3 regions of the Caballeronia sp. GAWG2-1 genome follow, and region 3 is predicted to be linked to each of the others. Evidence: predicted binding sites of a transcription regulator. Region 3 holds the regulator's gene; each other region holds the start of a gene.

Region 1 (5,738 bases), on a different contig from region 3:
GTCACGCGTAAGGGTCGTCGGGGCGACGGGGGATCGATCCGCAGAAGGTCATGCTGTACGCGTGGTCGCTTTCCTCGACCTGACGCATGCGGCGCTCGAGTTCGGCGTGATCGCCCGACGAGGCAAAGTAGTCGTCGTGCGAATGGTTGTCGGTGGCGGAAAAGAATCTGGAAAGACGTTCGAACATGATGCGCTCCTTAGGCGGACGGGTGGCGACGGCCTGCGCTCGGATTCAGTATGGCTCGTCGATGGAAACCAGAATAAGGCGCGCGAATTAGCGTTGAATGATGGCTCGCACATGCAGTCGCCAGCACAGAGTTGAGCCTGCGAAACATGTACGCCAGCGCACGCGAATGGGCTGCCGCGTCGCACCATCGCGTGGTATCTTCTTTCACACAGGTTTCACACAAGGATGGATGTACAGCAGCGCGTTTGCCCTTTCCGTCGAACGTCTCTCGTGAACGCCGCCATGAACGAAGTGCCTCGTACTCTCAGTGCCCGCGACCGCGTCGAACTGCTTTGCTGGCTGACGTGCGGCAGCCTCGGTGCGTACTATCTCAACGGCGACTGGCCCGCGCCGTCATTTCATGTCGAAGCCGCGCGCAAGTGGCTCGACCGGCATCAGCGCGAAGCCGACTGGCTTGCTATCGCCAAACTCTCTGCCATTGCACGCGATCTTGCCGCGCGACATTGCGCCATCCTCGAATCCGACTGGGCGCGCGAAGCGGTCGAAGAGATTTTGGACAGCGAAGACCTCAACTTCAATTCGGGCGTGGTGCGGCCCATTCTGGAGGATTGCCGCCGGGCGTTGGCGGAGAAGCGGGTTCCGGAGTAGACGATTAACGTACGCGAGTCGTGAGGGCGGTCGCGCCGCCAACCGCAGGCCGCTAGCGCCACGTGCTCTATCTAGCGAAATATAGGAAAGTATAAGGTAGTCGAGATATACTACGCTATATATTGTTATACAGTCATAGTCATGGATCCGGTTCGGAACCCATTTGCGCCCGGCGCCGGTAGCCAGCCGCCCGAACTCGCTGGGCGCGAAGCAATCATCGAGGACGCACGTATCGCCATTGAACGCGCGGTGCTTTGTAAGCCCAGCCGTTCGCAAATGTTCCTGGGCTTACGCGGCGTAGGCAAGACCGTGCTGCTCAACGCAGTCGAAGCGCTCGCTAATCAGCGTGGCCACGTCACTTCCATGATCGAGGCGCCCGAGAACAAATCGTTGGGTGAGCAACTGCTGCCACGCATGCATCAAGTGCTTCGAAAACTGTCCGTCGCCGCGAATGCCAAGGCGAAGACTTACGACGCGCTGCGAGCGTTGAGGTCGTTTGCCTCCGCATTCAAGTTGGAATATGGCGATGTCTCGATCGCGGTGGATCCCGAAGTTGGAGTCGCGGACAGCGGCGACCTCGAGAATGATCTTCCAGAACTGTTCGTGCGTATCGGCGAGGCCGCTAAAGCTGCCGGTAAAGCCTGGACGCTCCTGATCGATGAAGTCCAGTACCTAAGCGAAAAAGACTTAGCCGCTCTCATCGTGTCATTGCACAAGATCAACCAGGCGCGCTTGCCCGTGCTGTTTTTTGGCGCCGGCTTGCCACAGGTCGCGGCCCTGTCGGGACAAGCCAAATCGTATGCGGAGCGGCTATTTCACTACCCGGAGGTCGGTGCTCTGCCTGAGGACGATGCCAAGGCAGCGATCCGTCAACCAGTGAACGACGAAGGCGCCGTTATCGACGATGCTGCTCTGAAAGAGATTTTCCTCAAGACGAGAGGCTATCCCTACTTTCTGCAGGAGTGGGGCCATCAGTCCTGGAACCTCGCCGTCGGCGACACGATTACCGTAAGCGACGCAAGGCGCGCCGAGTCGACAACGCTCAAGCGTCTGGACGAAGGGTTCTTCAAAGTTCGCTTCGATCGCCTGACGCCCAAGGAACGCGAATACGTCATTGCCATGGCGAAATTAGGCAGTGGCCCTTATCGTTCGTCCGACGTTGCGGACGCGCTCGGCGAAACCCCGCAGAGTCTCGGTCCTCGCCGCGCGCAGATCATCAACAAAGGCATGATCTACAGTCCGTCCCATGGTGATATCGCGTTCACCGTGCCGATGTTCAATGACTACCTGATTCGCAATTTAAGCAGTCTTGGCTGACCGGGCTGCGGATTTGCGCCGAGCGCCGCTAGGGACATAAGGCAGACTAGCGCGAATCACTGTATGAATGTACAGTATGCGCATTTTCCGCGTTCTTCGCGCCCGCGCATGTTTAGCCACGTCCCTCGCACGTCGTCGTCTTCCGGCCTTGTCGGCACGCGTCCGTTCTAGGCAATGGACACGCCCGCCACGCCCACGCCTCGCCGTATCGCGCATCTGGACATGGATGCGTTCTTTGCCTCCGTCGAATTGCTGCGCTATCCCGAACTGCGCGGTCAGCCGGTGGTGGTCGGCGGCGGCCGCAATGCCATTCCCGAGACGCTGGCCGACGGCACGCGCCGTTTCAGAAAACTGCGTGATTACGCGGGGCGCGGTGTCGTCACCACCTCCACTTACGAAGCGCGCAAGTTCGGCGTGTTCTCGGCCATGGGCATGATGAAGGCCGCGCAACTCGCGCCCGACGCCATTCTTCTGCCCACGGATTTCGAGTCGTATCGCCATTACTCGCGGCTCTTCAAGACAGCCGTCGCAGCGTTCACGTCGCAGATAGAGAATCGCGGCATCGACGAGATTTATATCGACGTGACGGACATGACGGGCGATTCCGCGAGCATCGGCCGGCGCATGAAGGACGCGGTGCACGAAGCCACCGGGCTTACGTGCTCGATCTGCATCGCGCCGAACAAGCTGCTGGCGAAGATCGGCTCGGAGCTCGACAAGCCCGACGGCCTGACCATCCTGACGATGGACGATCTCCCCACACGCATCTGGCCGCTCGCGGCGCGCAAGGTGAATGGCATCGGGCCCAAGGCGAGCGAAAGGCTGGCGGCGCTCGGTATCGAAACGGTCGGCGACATTGCCGCCGCCGACCTGGGATTTCTGCAGACGCATTTTGGCGGCACTTACGCCGCATGGCTCGCGCGTATCGCGCAGGGACAGGACGATCGGCCCGTGGTCGTGAGTTCGCAACCGAAGTCGATGAGCCGTGAGACCACGTTCGAGCGCGATCTGCATCCGAAGAACGACCGCGCGAAGCTCTCCGAGGCGTTCACGGGGCTGTGCAAGAAAGTCGCCGACGACCTGCAGCGCAAAGGTTACGTAGGCCGGACGGTCGGCATCAAGCTGCGTTTCGACGACTTCCGGACGCTCACGCGTGATCTGACCATTCCCGTTTCCACCGACGACCCCGTCGAGATTCGCCGCGCCGCTACCGAATGCGTAAAGCGCATTACGCTGGATCGACGGCTGCGGTTGCTCGGCGTGCGCGTGAGCGCGTTGAGCGTGCGCGGGGAGGACGGCGGCTTCATCGAACCGATTCAAGTGGAACTGCCGTTCGACTGAGGCGTTAAGCGCCAAAGGGAATAAGCAAATCGCGGATCGTTCGTTGGCGGCACGGCTGCGACGAAGTAGATTGGCTGTCTTTGCGCCGTTCAAGAACATCGTGACGACCCTCGAAAGTTTGCCCCAAGCCGCCGATCGATCCATCGACGAATCCATTCAAATTCGCGCCTTCGACGCGCCGCTCGGCGCCGAGGTCATCGGGCTCGATCTGAGCAAGCCGCTCTCGCAAGCCGATTTCGCGCGCATTCATCGCGCGCATCTCGATCATCACGTGCTCGTGTTTCGCGACCAGCGCATCACGCCGGAACAGCAGGTCACGTTCAGCAAGCGCTTCGGGCCGCTGCAAATTCACGTGCTCAAGCAGTTCGCGCTCGCCGGGCATCCGGAAGTGCTGATCGTTTCCAACGTGCTCGAAAACGGCAAGCCGATCGGTCTCGGCGATGCCGGGCACTTCTGGCATTCGGACCTCTCGTACAAGGAAACGCCGAGTCTCGGCTCACTGCTGCATGCGCAGGAGTTGCCGAAAGTTGGCGGCGATACGCTGTTTTCGAATCAGCATCTTGCGTGGGATACGTTGCCCGAGCATCTGCGTCGCGCAGTCGAAGGACGCCGCGCGGAGCATACCTATCTTGCCAAATACGCCGAGTTGCAGAAACGCAGTCCGTGGCGCCCGAACCTGACGCCCGAGCAAATCGCGCAGGTCAAACCGGTGGTGCATCCCATTGTGCGGACGCATCCGGAGAACGGGCGTCGCGCGCTTTTCGTGAGCGAGCACTTCACCACGCGCATCATCGACATGCCGGAAGACGAGAGCCGCGCGCTCCTCGACGAAATCTTCGCGCATAGCGTGAAGCCGGAGTTTCTTTACCGCCACGAGTGGCGCGATCACGACATGGTGTTCTGGGACAACCGCTCGGTCATGCACTTGGCCGCCGGCACGCCCGACGACGAACGCCGCAAGCTGTATCGCACGACCATTGAGGGCGACGCGCCGTTCTGAGCGCTTATTTCACGGGGTTTTCTCACATGCATTCTCGTTTCGGGAAGCGTTCGTTGCGCGCGCTCGCCGCCGTGCTCGTCGTCTCGTTGGCCTGTTCGGCGACCGCGCAGGCGGAAGGCACGTTGCGCGTGGCCGAGCAATTCGGCGTGGTTTATCTGCTGCTCAACGTGGCGCGCGATCAGAAGTTCATCGAGCAGGAAGGCAAGAAGCAAGGCGTCGATATCAAGGTCGATTGGGCCAAGCTCTCGGGTGGCGCGAGCATCAACGACGCGTTGTTGTCCGGCTCCGTGGATATCGCGGCGGCAGGCGTCGGTCCGTTGCTCACGATCTGGGATCGCACGCACGGCAAGCAGAACGTGAAGGGCGTGGCGTCGCTTGGCAATCTGCCGTATTACCTCGTATCGAACGATCCGCGCGTGAAGACCATCGCCGATTTCAGCGATAAAGATCGAATAGCGGTGCCGGCCGTGGGTGTCTCGGTGCAGTCGCGCATTCTGCAATTCGCGTCGGCCAAGCAATGGGGCGACAAGCAGTACGATCGCCTCGACAAGCTCACGCAAGCGGTGCCGCATCCGGACGCGGCGGCGGCCATCATCGCGGGCGGCACGGAAATCAACGCGCACTTTGGCAATCCGCCGTTCCAGCAGCAGGAACTCGCGGGCAATCCGAAAGCGCATATCGTGCTCAACTCGTATGACGTGTTGGGTGGGCCGAGTTCGGCCACCGTGCTCTATGCAACGGAGAAGTTCCGCAATGAGAACCCGAAGACGTATCGCGCTTTCGTCGATGGCCTCAACGATGCGGCGCGCTTCGTCACCGCCAATCCCGAGAAGGCGGCCGACATCTATTTGCGCGTGAACAACGCGAAGCTCGACCGTGATCTGCTCCTCAAGGTCATCAAGGACCCTGCTGTGCAGTTCAAGGTCCAGCCGCAGAACACCTTTCCGCTTGCGCAGTTCATGCATCGCGTGGGCGCGATCAAGAACGATCCCAAATCGTGGCAAGACTACTTTTTCGACGATCCCGTGACGCGCGGCGGCAGTTGATATTGAGTTGATATCGCGCTGACTGCTTTCCATATTCGCAAAGATTGGTTAGGCGAACGTGCCGCCCTGACTATGCTTGAGGATTGCATTCAGGCATAAGATCATGGCGGCGAATCCCCAAGCCATTTATCCGCGCGAACCCCAGCCCGAAGCCGGGACGAGCGACAAGCTGCTGTCGGCCAGAAACGTTTCTCTCGAA
Region 2 (5,738 bases), on a different contig from region 3:
GCACGAGCCGAAAATACGAGCCGATGACGAGAGGCAGCTTGTCTTCCTTTGCCTGCACATGCGCGCGCACCACGCCGGCGAGCGAACACTCGTCGGTAATCGCAAGGCCTGAGTATCCCAGTTGCGACGCGCGCAACACCAGCTCTTCGCCGTGCGATGCGCCGTGCAGAAACGAAAAGTTCGTGAACGCGAATAGCTCCGCGTAGTCGGGTAGGGTCGACGAAAACAGATCCACGACAACACCACTTACCCGAACAGTCCGTGAAGAAACCAGCGGACTTCCTCAGTCTTCACGCTCGGTCGCTCGCGGTAGATCCAGTAACAGCTCTTGTCGGTGGCTTCCGCGACGTAGTAGTCGCGCGTCACGAGTTCGCCGTCGTGCCAGCCCGCTTCAATGCGCTCGCCAGCGGAAACGAGTTTGAGCGGCGAGCCGTAGAACGGTCGGTGGTTTTTGATCATGAGCCGCACCGGCTCGTTGAGTAGCCAGGTGGGGCGCGGAAGTTCGGCCGGGGGCGGACACGCTTGGGCGGTGTCCTGGACCGGTATCCACTGATTGGCGTGTTCAGGCCGGTGGTCTGAGGTGGGCGCAGGCCGCAGGACATTCTCAGGCCCCAAGCGCGCCACCAGCAATTCGAGCAGCCGGTTGTGATCTTCCGTCGAACCGCCCGGGTCGGGAAACAGCGAATCGCTCGGCGGCTCGGCCGGCTGGACTCGGGATGCCGTCAGCCGCACGGCAATGACGGCTGCTTCGAGCTCGATCCGTCCAAGTCGCTCTCTGAGCAGGCGGACCAGGTGTTCCTCGTGCCAGGTGGGTTCGGCAAGCGCAATGTCGATCTGCGTGGGCTCAATGGCCTGGCGACCGCGCTCGTGTTCCAGCGTGATCGTGGCCTGCGTGAGCGCGAGTTGCTGCGCGCTCAGCCAGCCGCACAGTTGGACGATCAGACGGCGCGCGGAAAAGAGAACGGCCTCGGCATGCTCGACCCGATCGGGCAGTTCGGTGCGCGCGCTGAAAGCGGGTGGCAACTCAAGCCACTCGTAGAGTTCAGGCGACAGGCCATAGGCGCGGTCAAGCGACTCCAATAAGTCCACGCCACACCTCTTTTTAAGCCCTGCACGCGGCAGGCGTCGAATATCGTCGAGCACTCGGCAACCGAGACCATTGAACCAGTCGCTGAACGACCGAATCTCCGGCACCACCACGAAAGGCAGCACGCCAAGGTGGCGTTCGAGCGAACTCATCTTGAGTACGCGTCTGCGCCCGCGCTTGGCGAGCAGCCACGCGCCCTGGCCGGTCGGCGCCACGCTCATGCGGGCGGTGACGCCGATCGTCCTGACCGTCTCGTTGATCTGCCGGCACACCTGTCGAATGCCGCCGAAAAGCCGAAGACTGGCGGTGACATCGACAATGAGGGTTTCTTCCTCGCGCATGGCGACCTGCGGCGAGAAGCGAAGCAAGGCAAAGGCGACTTCACGTTGTACATCGTGTTCACGCGTCGGGTCGCGGTCAACCATCAGCGCATCGGCCGCGAGTGTCGTGACACCTCCTCGTTTCATCCCCACTCTCACCCCCGCGTCTTGTGCTGCCTGGTCCAGCACAATGACCTTGTCGCGTTCCAACACCACACATCCGTGTTCAGTCGGAGGCGACCACCTCGGACGGAATACCTCCAGCGAGAGCCGGGGCAGGAAGATGGCGACGAATACGGCCATGGGGGCTGAGCAAGATCGGAGACGGTTGAAGGTGGATGGAGAGTGACTCGGTTCGGGTGGGTCCTCGTCGCTTGATGATGTCGACAAAGATGCCGCCGTCGGCGGGCCGCACTCCCAGTCGTAACGTCGCGGGTGACGAATCTTGGGCGGCGGCGAGCGGTCGAACCAGAATCAGGAGCGTTTCGGTTGCTTGTGCCGCCAGATGCAATCGCCGCAACGCCTCAGATCGAATGTGCTGCTGCCAGAAGAGCAGGGCGCCACAACTTCGTGCGTTCAGTACGCGCTCGGCGCACCAGAGCGCATCCGCGGTCTTCGGCGCGCGCAGCATCGTGAGCTTGTTCAGCGGCACCCCCAAGTAGGCGAAGGCGAGGCTGTTCGGCACGTGCGGGGCTTGCAGCAGCGCGACCGGTCGTTGGCTCGCGGCAATCAGCGCGGGAGTAAGCAAGCGCATTTCGCCGATTCCCGGCTGCTGGACGAGCAATTCGACTAAGGAGCCAATGGGCCAGCCCCCGCCAGGTAATTCCGCCGACAAAGCCGCGTAGCCGGTGTCGATCGTCTTGCCGTAGGCCCGCGCGAGTTGCGACCCACGCCAGATCGCGGGATGGATCGCTTCAATGTGCTTAAGCAGAGCGGCCATGGCAAAGAAGGTTCAGAAACACTGTATGGATGTACAGTGGTATCTTAGCGCAAAAATGAAGCAGTGAATTGCGCCCTTTTAGCTGGAACCGAAAAAAGCTGATCAATATGCTTATCCCAGATACTTCACGGCGGATCGCCGGAGTCGTGACCAGGCTACGTCGCGCATTCGACGCCGCGACCATGCACGAAGCGTTTCGCGCGTAAAAAGCGGCCCAGCCGACGTTTTTGCGCAGGAGAACGGGTGTTTGTTCGAACGAAGCCTCTTGATGTTTTCAATCGCTGGGAAGCCGACGGCAGCGTGCGCGATCGCCATTACTGTCGAGGGGCGACCCGCAGCGCGTCCGCATCTGCAACCGAGGTCGGCGGATCGGTACTATGGTGGAAATACGGAGGAAAAGCAGGATCGACATGATGAAACCTGACATCGACGAACTGACTGGCGCACGTGCGGATTTGCTCTGCTTTCTGGTGGCGACCGTAGCCGCGTCTTACGCTTTGACGCACGAATGGCGCGTCGATCACGTGGTGGAGAGCTGCCGCATCTGGCTTAAGCGCAATCTCGTCACGATGGACTGGCTCGCGCGCATCCGCATAGGCCAACTGGCCCTCAAAATTGCGCGACGCGATCTGAAGGGAGCGGGCATTGCCGTGCGCCAGGCGGACGTGCAGACACTGTTCACGGATGGCATGGGCCTGAATCACGCAAGCACAGTGGTGCAGAAGATGATGCGGCTGTGCCGTGACGCCACCGGCACGGCGAGCTAGCGCCCCCTTTTTACGATCGGACTTAAGGTCAATACCCAGGGAGACAACAGTGTGCTACTCGGCCCAGATTCAGGCGGACTACCGGAAATACGTCAAGATGTTCGGCGCGCAGATGGACATTCGTGAGTTTGCGCGCCTGTTCTGGGAGCGCGCCGAAGGCAGCAAGGCTAAGATTCCGAAGGCGATGGAGGACGCATTTCACGAACCACAAAGCGACGACGAACGCCAGATCAAAGAATTCATCGATCGGTTCAATGTCGAGCGGACCTCAAAGATCGAGCAGGAGCTTTTCAGGCAGCGCACGCGTCTTGCGGATGCTGAGCGCACGCTGCAAACGAAAACTACCAAAGCCGCTACCGAAAGCAAGCGGATCGCGACTGACAAGATCGAAGCCTCGTTGCGACGCCTGGAGGACCTGAACCGAACCGAGTTTAGGCCGCGCGACGCACGGATTTTCCCGGGCACGTTTGCACCGGTCCTAGTTAGCGAGAACGGCGAGTACGTCATCAAGCCGATGCGCTACCAGTGCCGAATCGCAGGCAAGCCGGCCAACTACGACGTCAAGTACCCCGGCACCTACAATGCACGGCGCGACAATCTCGAAGGATTCTGGAAGCCGTGCTTCGGTCACACGCATGGACTCATGCTGGTTGATGTTTTCTACGAGAACGTCAGCAAGGCAAAGATGGAAGGGACGCTGCTGGAGACTCATCAACGGGACGAAAATATGGTCCTCGAGTTTCGCCCGAACAACAAGCAGCTGATGTATGTCGCTTGCCTGTGGTCGAAATGGAGCGCACCGGGGGAGCCGGACCTGCTCTCCTTCGCGGCCATCACAGACGAACCGCCGCCGGAAGTGCAGGCCGCTGGCCACGACCGCTGTATTGTCCCAATCAAGCCCGACAACGTCGAGGCATGGTTGAATCCAGACGCCTCCAATTTGGCCGCGCTCTATGCGATCCTCGACGATCGCGACCGGCCCTATTACGAACACCGGCTCGCTGCTTAGGCGGGCGTGCGCTGCGCAGCTCCAAGCCGACGCCGCTAATACGCAGCGATTTATTCAAAAAGACGCTGATCGTCCCGGTCCTGACTAGCATGTCGCGATAGACATCCTGGGAGGACACATGGACGAACTAGAGAAACACCGAAGAACGCGATCGAAGCGCTTGCTGGCTTTGCAGTTTGCAGTCGCGAGCATCGCTCACACTGAAGGCGTGGTTTGCGAATTGCACGCGGGCGATGCTTGCACAGTGGGTCTGGAGTGCTCCAGGTCACCACTCTAAATGGCTCGCAAGCTCCCTCGCTTCGAGGCTGTCGGCATCAGAGAAGGCCGAACGTTCTGGCGCAAGTATCGCGGCAACGCGGACGTCGAGCGCATGTTGCTCGAGATCGCACAGGCGCGGGAGGTCATGCAGCAGATCGGCGATTACTTCGACTGCCTGCACAAGGTGTGGGTTGAAGAAAATTTGGGGCAACTGGTCGCCCTCGAAAAGATTCGCTTGCTGCTGAACGAGCAGGCCCTGCGACAGCGTGTACTCGCGGGACTCAAACCACCGCCTCGTAAAGGTGAACCCGATGACCGCAATGGACCCGATGAACCCGAAACTGAAGTTATCGGCTAGCCTCAAACAAGCCAGAAACATTGACTGGGAAGGCAAGCTGACGAACTTCAAGGTCAATGACGTACGTCGCGCGGTGCGCGCGCCGTACGAACGCGGGGCACAGCGGTTGCTTTACTTGGTCATTATCCACGTCAACCAGGAGGACATGATGGCAGGCGATACAGCTAATAAACCTGGACAGATCGTGAAGGTGTCGGGTATTTACTCGGTCGTTCACGATGATGGAAAGGACACGTTCGAGGTCACCTGTGTAAAAGGTGAACATTTCCCGCCGACGCGAAGCGGCAAGGGCGCACATTTCGAATTGAAGTATGGCGCGACCCACGCTCATCAGCATGAGGCACGCAAGGGTACGGGCTCGGGTACAGAATCGGTTTCGCAATCGCGGACTTAAGCCTTCACGGCTACTTCATGCCGACGGCCCGGCGCATTGCGAGTGTAATGCCTTGCCGCGTGCGCCAGTAGCCGTCCCACGGGTCGCGGTCCAGAGAGCGTTGCCTCTTGACGGCCTCCAGCATGCTCCATTGATCGCCGCTCTTTACTTCCTCGAGTTCGTCCCATGCGATGGGCATCGACACGGCCAGGCCCGGACGGGCGCGAACTGAGAACGCTGCCACGGTGCTCGCACTGCGTCCGTTGCGAAGATAATCGATAAAGATTTTTCCAACGCGGTTTTTGGGACCGAGCACGGCCGAGAAGCGGTCCGGTACAACCTGGGTCATGTGTTGGGCGACAGCTTGCGAGAACGCTTTAACTTCCTCCCATCCCTGTCGACGGGTCAGCGGCACGACGATATGGAAACCCTTGCCGCCGCTTGTCTTGACGAAGGAACGAAGTCCGATCTCATCGAGCACCACCTTGACCAATGTGGCCGCCTCGAGCATCGCGGACCAGGGCAGCACCGGGTCGGGGTCAAGGTCGAAGATCACGCGGTCCGGATGCGTAAGATCCGGCGCGACACCATTCCACGAATGAATTTCGACCACGCTCATTTGTGCG
Region 3 (5,738 bases):
GACGAGACGGATCGTGCCGCTGTCGGGCGATGTAATGCCGAGCAGCATCTTGAGCGTCGTCGTCTTGCCCGCGCCGTTCGGGCCAAGCAGGCCGAAACATTCGCCAGGCTGAACGTCGAACGACAAGCCATCGACGACACTTCGCTCGCCGTAATGTTTTCTGACTTCGCTGAATTCGATCGCTGGCGCCGCGTTCGAGTTCGCGCCAGCTCGGTGATTTATGTCGGTCATGCGGCGGTCCTGCGAGGAGAAAACTCAGCCGGCTAGTGTAATCCAATGCACCAGCGCGGCGCTTTGCATGCAAGCGCATGCATCGTTCCTGTGATCGAAGCGTGCATCGCGTCTTCCTGTTGTTTTGGCAAATGGCGCCGCGCGCTTGTCTGGCAAGGCGCTCAGGCCTCTGGCACGGTGTGCGCTAGCGCTTGTTGCCATGTAAGCGTTTTCCATCGTTGCCACGCATGAGGCGACCTACCATGATGAAGATGCGCCGCACTCGATTTGCCGACACCATCGGCTACGCGGCAGGGAGATCATGATGTCAGGCTATCGAAAAATCCTGTTGTGCTACGACGGCTCCAGAGAGGGCCGCAAGGCGTTGCGTCAGGGCGCGAATCTCGCGCTTGCCTTGAACGCGGAGACGCACGTGCTGGCGGTGGTGGATATGCGTTCGAGCATTGCGCAAAGCGCCGGTCTTCTGACCGACATGGCATGCGGACGGTTCGAGGATGCCGCACGCGATATCCTGCAAGAAGGCGTGGAGTGGCTGCGCGAACGCGGCTTGCAGGCGCAGGGCCATTTCGCATTCGGGCATCCGATCGATGAAATCGCCACGCTGGCGGAAAGTCTTAAGGTCGATCTGGTCGTGGTCGGCCATCGATGCCGCAGCGGTCTCGCGCGCTGGTGGATGGGCGCGGGCAACACACCGCTGCTCGATCGCGTGTCATGCAGCATATTGGTTGCGGTTTGTCAGGCAGGTGAGTCGGCCGAAGCGGAAGATGAGGCGGCTTATGCGGCGAAGCCGGACCGGGCCGAAGTAAGTGTTTGAGGATAGGTTTGCGCGATGAGGCTGGCCTGCGTCGGGCCAGTGCTGTTTTGCGCTATCAGCGCCAGTTGCCTTAGCCTTGAATGACGGCAGCGCACGCTTAACGCCGCAAGAAATCCATGAAGCGCTTACCGGCACTTTAATGGTTGTCCAACAACGAACTCACCCGTTCAAATCAACCGCGACCAGCTTCCACGTTATCAACCCGTACCGATGAAAGATCGCTGAGTACCGCGCATCGCCGGCACCGTGCTGGTAGGTCACCACGAACGTATCGAAGCTGCGATATCCGGCCGTGGTCTGCGGTGGTTGTCGCGGCGGTTCTTGAGTCGCAGCAATGCCCGATGCCGCTTCCGACGGCGGTGAACTCGCCGCCGCCTGACCGTCTCGAACCGGTGGCACGACATCCGGTGGATGCTCGCCTGGATCTCCCCGCGGCGGAATGCCATTCAAAATCGCGGCGACGCCTTCGGGCGTAGCGTAGGAATCCACCAGCGGCCCTACGAGCGCCGCGCCGATCATTGCACCGATGATCGCGAGCGGATTGCCGCTCTTCTGGATATCGACGCGCCGCGTCAGCAGTGCGCCGACTTGCTCTTTGAGACTTTCACGCAGTGCGGGGAAGTCGACGTATTCGTTGACGGTCTGTGCATTGCGTGCATCGGCCGCGTGCTTGACGCGGTTCAGCGCGATATAGGGCGACGCATAGACAAGGCTTAACCCTGCAACGATGAAGAGAATGACGAGCGCGGCGACGAAATAACGCGTAGTGCGGGACATGCGAAGGAACGACCCCTGGCGTGACATGGGTGACATGAAAGAACGATTGACCATGTTCACGCCGGATATATCCCGAGCTTCATTCCTTGCAGCCGATAGATTGCGGACTGCCTGCATTGCACATAACTCAAATTCACTCGGCAAACGCTCTACCGCGCTCAGGCCAGGATGCCGCTGCTAACGCCGGCGCGTTCCTCGTCGATACACCGGTCGATCATGCGCGACACCTCGCCGATATTGCCGACCATGATTACCCGCGACTCACTGCGATACACCCGCACCGGCGCGCGCTGTTCCGATTCCGCATGCACCGCGCTATTGAGCGACACACGGGCGAAGGCGGGTTGACGCGACGGCAACGCGGGCATCTCGTCGAAGAGATCGGGCGCCGCTTCAGGTCGCGCCACGGCGCATGAGATCAGCGAGCGCAAATGACGCAGACGGCCAAACTGACGAAAGGGCAGCAAACGGGCGAAACGTTCCATGATGACTCTCCAGACGGCGGACGACAGACGACAGACGATAGGACGCACCGCGGCACGCCGCGAGCGGTGGCCGTCATGCTTGTAATTTTCGAAACGTGCCGCGTCGCGCGAGGGCGAGGAGGCGAAGCGGGCGGCGATGTTGACGCGCCGCGCGCCCGAGTCGTGCGTTAGAACTCGCCGGAGCGGATGAGCCCGACCGCGATTCCTTCCAGCGCGAAGTCGCCGCTGCCGGAGCGCACGAAGATGTTTTCGTAGTCGGGATTCTCCGCGACCAATTCCACGCCATCTGGCCGGCGCTTCCAGCGCTTCACCGTGACGTCGTCGCCAATACGCGCGACCACGATCTGCCCGTCTTTCGCTTCATTGCGCTTCTGTACGGCAAGCAGGTCGCCGTCGAGAATGCCCGCGTCGCGCATGGACAAGCCGCGCACCTTCAGCAAATAGTCGGGCTTGCCCGAAAAGAACGCAGGGTCGCACGCGTAGTGTTGCGAAATATGCTCCTGCGCAAGGATGGGGCTGCCCGCCGCAACGCGCCCGACCAGCGGAAGCGACAACTGCATGATGCTCTGATGCGGCAAGGTGAACTGATGCGGAAGATCGTCCGAACGGTCGATGCGCGCGGAGCCTCCCAACAGGCGGATGCCACGCGACGAACCCGCCGCGAGTTCGATCACGCCCTTGCGCGCCAGTGCCCGCAGATGTTCCTCGGCGGAGTTCGCGGAGCTGAAGCCAAGCTCGGCAGCGATCTCGGCACGCGTGGGCGGAAAGCCCGTGCGGTCGATGGCTCGCTGGATGAGCTCGAACACTTGCTGCTGTCGCGCGGTAAGTTTTGAGGGTTTGGTCACTTGCTGGAGCCTCGGCGCACTGTATGGATGGACAGATGACTGTATTTTTATACAGTATTTCGCGCTTTTCAAGCTTTACTTGAAGTTCATCGCCAGATCCTTTACTGACAAGGCTGCAGCGCGCTCAAACAGTCGCTATTCGTCCCTCGGACTGCGAAAAACCTCGCTTTAGCACTTTTGCATCTAAAAAAGTGAGAAACAATTATTTCTAATCATATAAGCTCGCCTTTAGACTGATTCCGTCAATTCGATAAGACGGAGAACGGGGAATGCATAGCATCAGGGCTGGATTGAAGGGCGGCGCGAAACAAATCTTTGCCGCGCTGGCGATCACGGCGGCCAGTTTCGGAATCTCGGCCACCGCGCACGCGGACACGTCGTTTCTGAACGTCTCGTACGATCCGACGCGCGAGTTGTATCAGGACTTCAACCAGGCCTTTGCGAAGAAGTGGACGGCGGACACCGGCGAAACGGTCACCTTCAAGCAATCTCATGGCGGTTCCGGCGGCCAAGCGCGCGCGGTTCTAGACGGGCTTCAGGCAGACGTCGTGACGCTTGCGCTTGCATACGACATCGACGCGCTCGCCTCCAAGGGCATCGTCGGGACGGACTGGCAGAAGCGTCTGCCGGACAATGCATCGCCGTACACGTCGACCATTGTGTTTCTAGTGCGCAAGGGCAACCCGAAGGGCATCAAGGACTGGGACGATCTCACCAAGCCGGGCGTGTCGATCGTCACGCCGAACCCGAAGACCTCGGGCGGCGCGCGCTGGAACTATCTGGCGGCGTGGGCGTATGCGCAACACAAGCCCGGCGGCAACGAAGAGACCGCGAAGGAGTTCGTGACCAAGCTCTACAAGAACGCAGGCGTGCTCGATTCCGGCGCACGCGGCGCGACTACCAGCTTCGTGCAGCGCGGTCAGGGCGACGTGCTGATCGCATGGGAAAACGAGGCGTTCCTGTCACTCAAGGAATTCGGTCCGGAGAAGTTTCAGATCGTGGTTCCTTCGGTGAGCATTCTGGCCGAGCCGCCGGTGGCGGTGGTGGACAAGGTCGTCGACAAGCACGGCACGCGCAAGCTGGCCGAAGCGTATCTGAAGTATCTGTATAGCGACGAAGGCCAGCAGATCGCGGCGCGCAATTTCTATCGTCCGCGTTCGGACAAGGTGCCCGCCGAGCTGACCAAGCAGTTCCCCAAGCTCAAGCTCTACACCATCGACGACACCTTCGGTGGCTGGACCAAAGCGCAGAAGACGCACTTCGCGGACGGCGGCGTGTTCGATTCGATCTATCAGCCGCAGTAAGCAGGCAAGAGACCGGGCGCCGCGAGGCGCTCGAGTCGCAATGAAAGCGGCCGCAAAGACGGCCGCGCATGACGAGACTAAAAGACAGTGCGCTTATCCCCCGGCGCGAAGGCAGGACGATCAAGGATGAAGCAAAGATGACAACGTTCACTTTCCGAAAGCCGAGTGCGTTACCCGGCTTCGGGCTGACGATCGGCATCACGGTGGCTTACCTGAGCCTCGTGGTGCTGATTCCGCTTGCGGCGACCTTCGCCAAGACCGCGACGCTCGACTGGGCGCAGTTCGTTCGCGCCGTCACCGGGCCGCGTGTGCTGGCGTCGTATCGACTCACGTTCACGGCGGCGCTCGGCGGGGCGGTCATCAACGCGATCTTCGGCTTCCTGGTCGCATGGGTGCTCGTGCGCTACACGTTCCCGTTCAAGCGTGTCGTCGATGCCATCGTCGATCTGCCGTTTGCGCTGCCGACCTCCGTTGCCGGCATTTCGCTTGCCGCCGTGTACGCGAGCAACGGCTGGATCGGGCAGTATCTCGCGCCGCTCGGCATCAAGGTGGCGTTCACGCCGCTCGGCGTGCTCGTGGCGCTGACGTTCATCGGCTTGCCGTTCGTCGTGCGCACGGTGCAGCCGGTGCTCGAAGACTTCGAGCGCGAGCAGGAAGAAGCCGCCGCATGTCTCGGCGCCACGCGCTGGCTGACGTTTCGCCGCGTCGTGTTGCCAGCGCTCTTTCCCGCGCTTCTGACCGGTTTCGCGCTTGCGTTCGCGCGCGCGCTCGGCGAATACGGTTCGGTCATCTTCATCGCGGGCAATGTCCCAATGAAGTCGGAGATCACGTCGCTGCTCATCATCACCAAGCTCGAACAGTACGACTATGCCGGCGCGACGGCCATCGCCGTCGTGATGCTGTGCGTGTCCTTTCTCATGCTGCTTCTCATCAACACGCTGCAATGGTTCCTGCAACGCCGCACGAGCAAGACGGGCGCGGCGCCCGTGGTGGCTGCGGGGCCCTCGCTGCATGCCGGCACTCCGGGCGGAGGTCACGCATGAGCACGCCAAACAGCAAGGCGCTTCCCGTGAACACCGCCGCGCGCGGTGAGACCAACCGGCTCAATCCCGTCACCGAACCGCGCGCCGTGCGCTGGATACTCACGGGTATCGCGCTCGTGTTTCTCGCGCTGTTTCTGGTCGTGCCGCTCGTGGCCGTGTTCGTGCAGGCCTTCGCGAAGGGCATCGACTATTACTTCGATTCGCTCAAGGACCCGGACGCGTGGTCGGCCATCAAGCTC

Evidence for each region. Region 3 encodes LexA, which represses DNA repair genes until DNA is damaged. Its sites were predicted from a motif close to ACTGTATNNNNATACAGT; they were not measured.
Region 1: the regulator LexA is predicted to act here: its motif matches at 2,211-2,228, upstream of dinB (DNA polymerase IV).
Region 2: the regulator LexA is predicted to act here: its motif matches at 2,368-2,385, upstream of imuA (translesion DNA synthesis-associated protein ImuA).

The regions. Positions count from the first base shown of each region.
Region 1 covers NZ_JALQDD010000029.1:45,961-51,698, reverse strand. The annotation lists gene NCR98_RS19350 (DUF3563 family protein) at 2-187, opposite strand; gene NCR98_RS19345 (hypothetical protein) at 470-835, shown strand; gene NCR98_RS19340 (ATP-binding protein) at 977-2,152, shown strand; gene dinB (DNA polymerase IV) at 2,327-3,493, shown strand; gene NCR98_RS19330 (TauD/TfdA dioxygenase family protein) at 3,594-4,493, shown strand; gene NCR98_RS19325 (ABC transporter substrate-binding protein) at 4,520-5,539, shown strand; gene NCR98_RS19320 (ABC transporter ATP-binding protein) at 5,643-5,738, shown strand, end outside.
Region 2 covers NZ_JALQDD010000044.1:45,750-51,487, reverse strand. The annotation lists gene NCR98_RS31240 (error-prone DNA polymerase) at 1-235, opposite strand, end outside; gene NCR98_RS31235 (Y-family DNA polymerase) at 247-1,710, opposite strand; gene imuA (translesion DNA synthesis-associated protein ImuA) at 1,634-2,347, opposite strand; gene NCR98_RS31225 (hypothetical protein) at 2,758-3,114, shown strand; gene NCR98_RS31220 (SOS response-associated peptidase family protein) at 3,164-4,123, shown strand; gene NCR98_RS31215 (hypothetical protein) at 4,401-4,739, shown strand; gene NCR98_RS31210 (hypothetical protein) at 4,888-5,133, shown strand; gene ligD (DNA ligase D) at 5,144-5,738, opposite strand, start outside.
Region 3 covers NZ_JALQDD010000009.1:12,737-18,474, forward strand. The annotation lists gene nodI (nodulation factor ABC transporter ATP-binding protein NodI) at 1-231, opposite strand, end outside; gene NCR98_RS06685 (universal stress protein) at 536-1,045, shown strand; gene NCR98_RS06690 (DUF2939 domain-containing protein) at 1,205-1,822, opposite strand; gene NCR98_RS06695 (hypothetical protein) at 1,981-2,307, opposite strand; gene lexA (transcriptional repressor LexA) at 2,475-3,152, opposite strand; gene NCR98_RS06705 (sulfate ABC transporter substrate-binding protein) at 3,422-4,456, shown strand; gene cysT (sulfate ABC transporter permease subunit CysT) at 4,594-5,499, shown strand; gene cysW (sulfate ABC transporter permease subunit CysW) at 5,496-5,738, shown strand, end outside.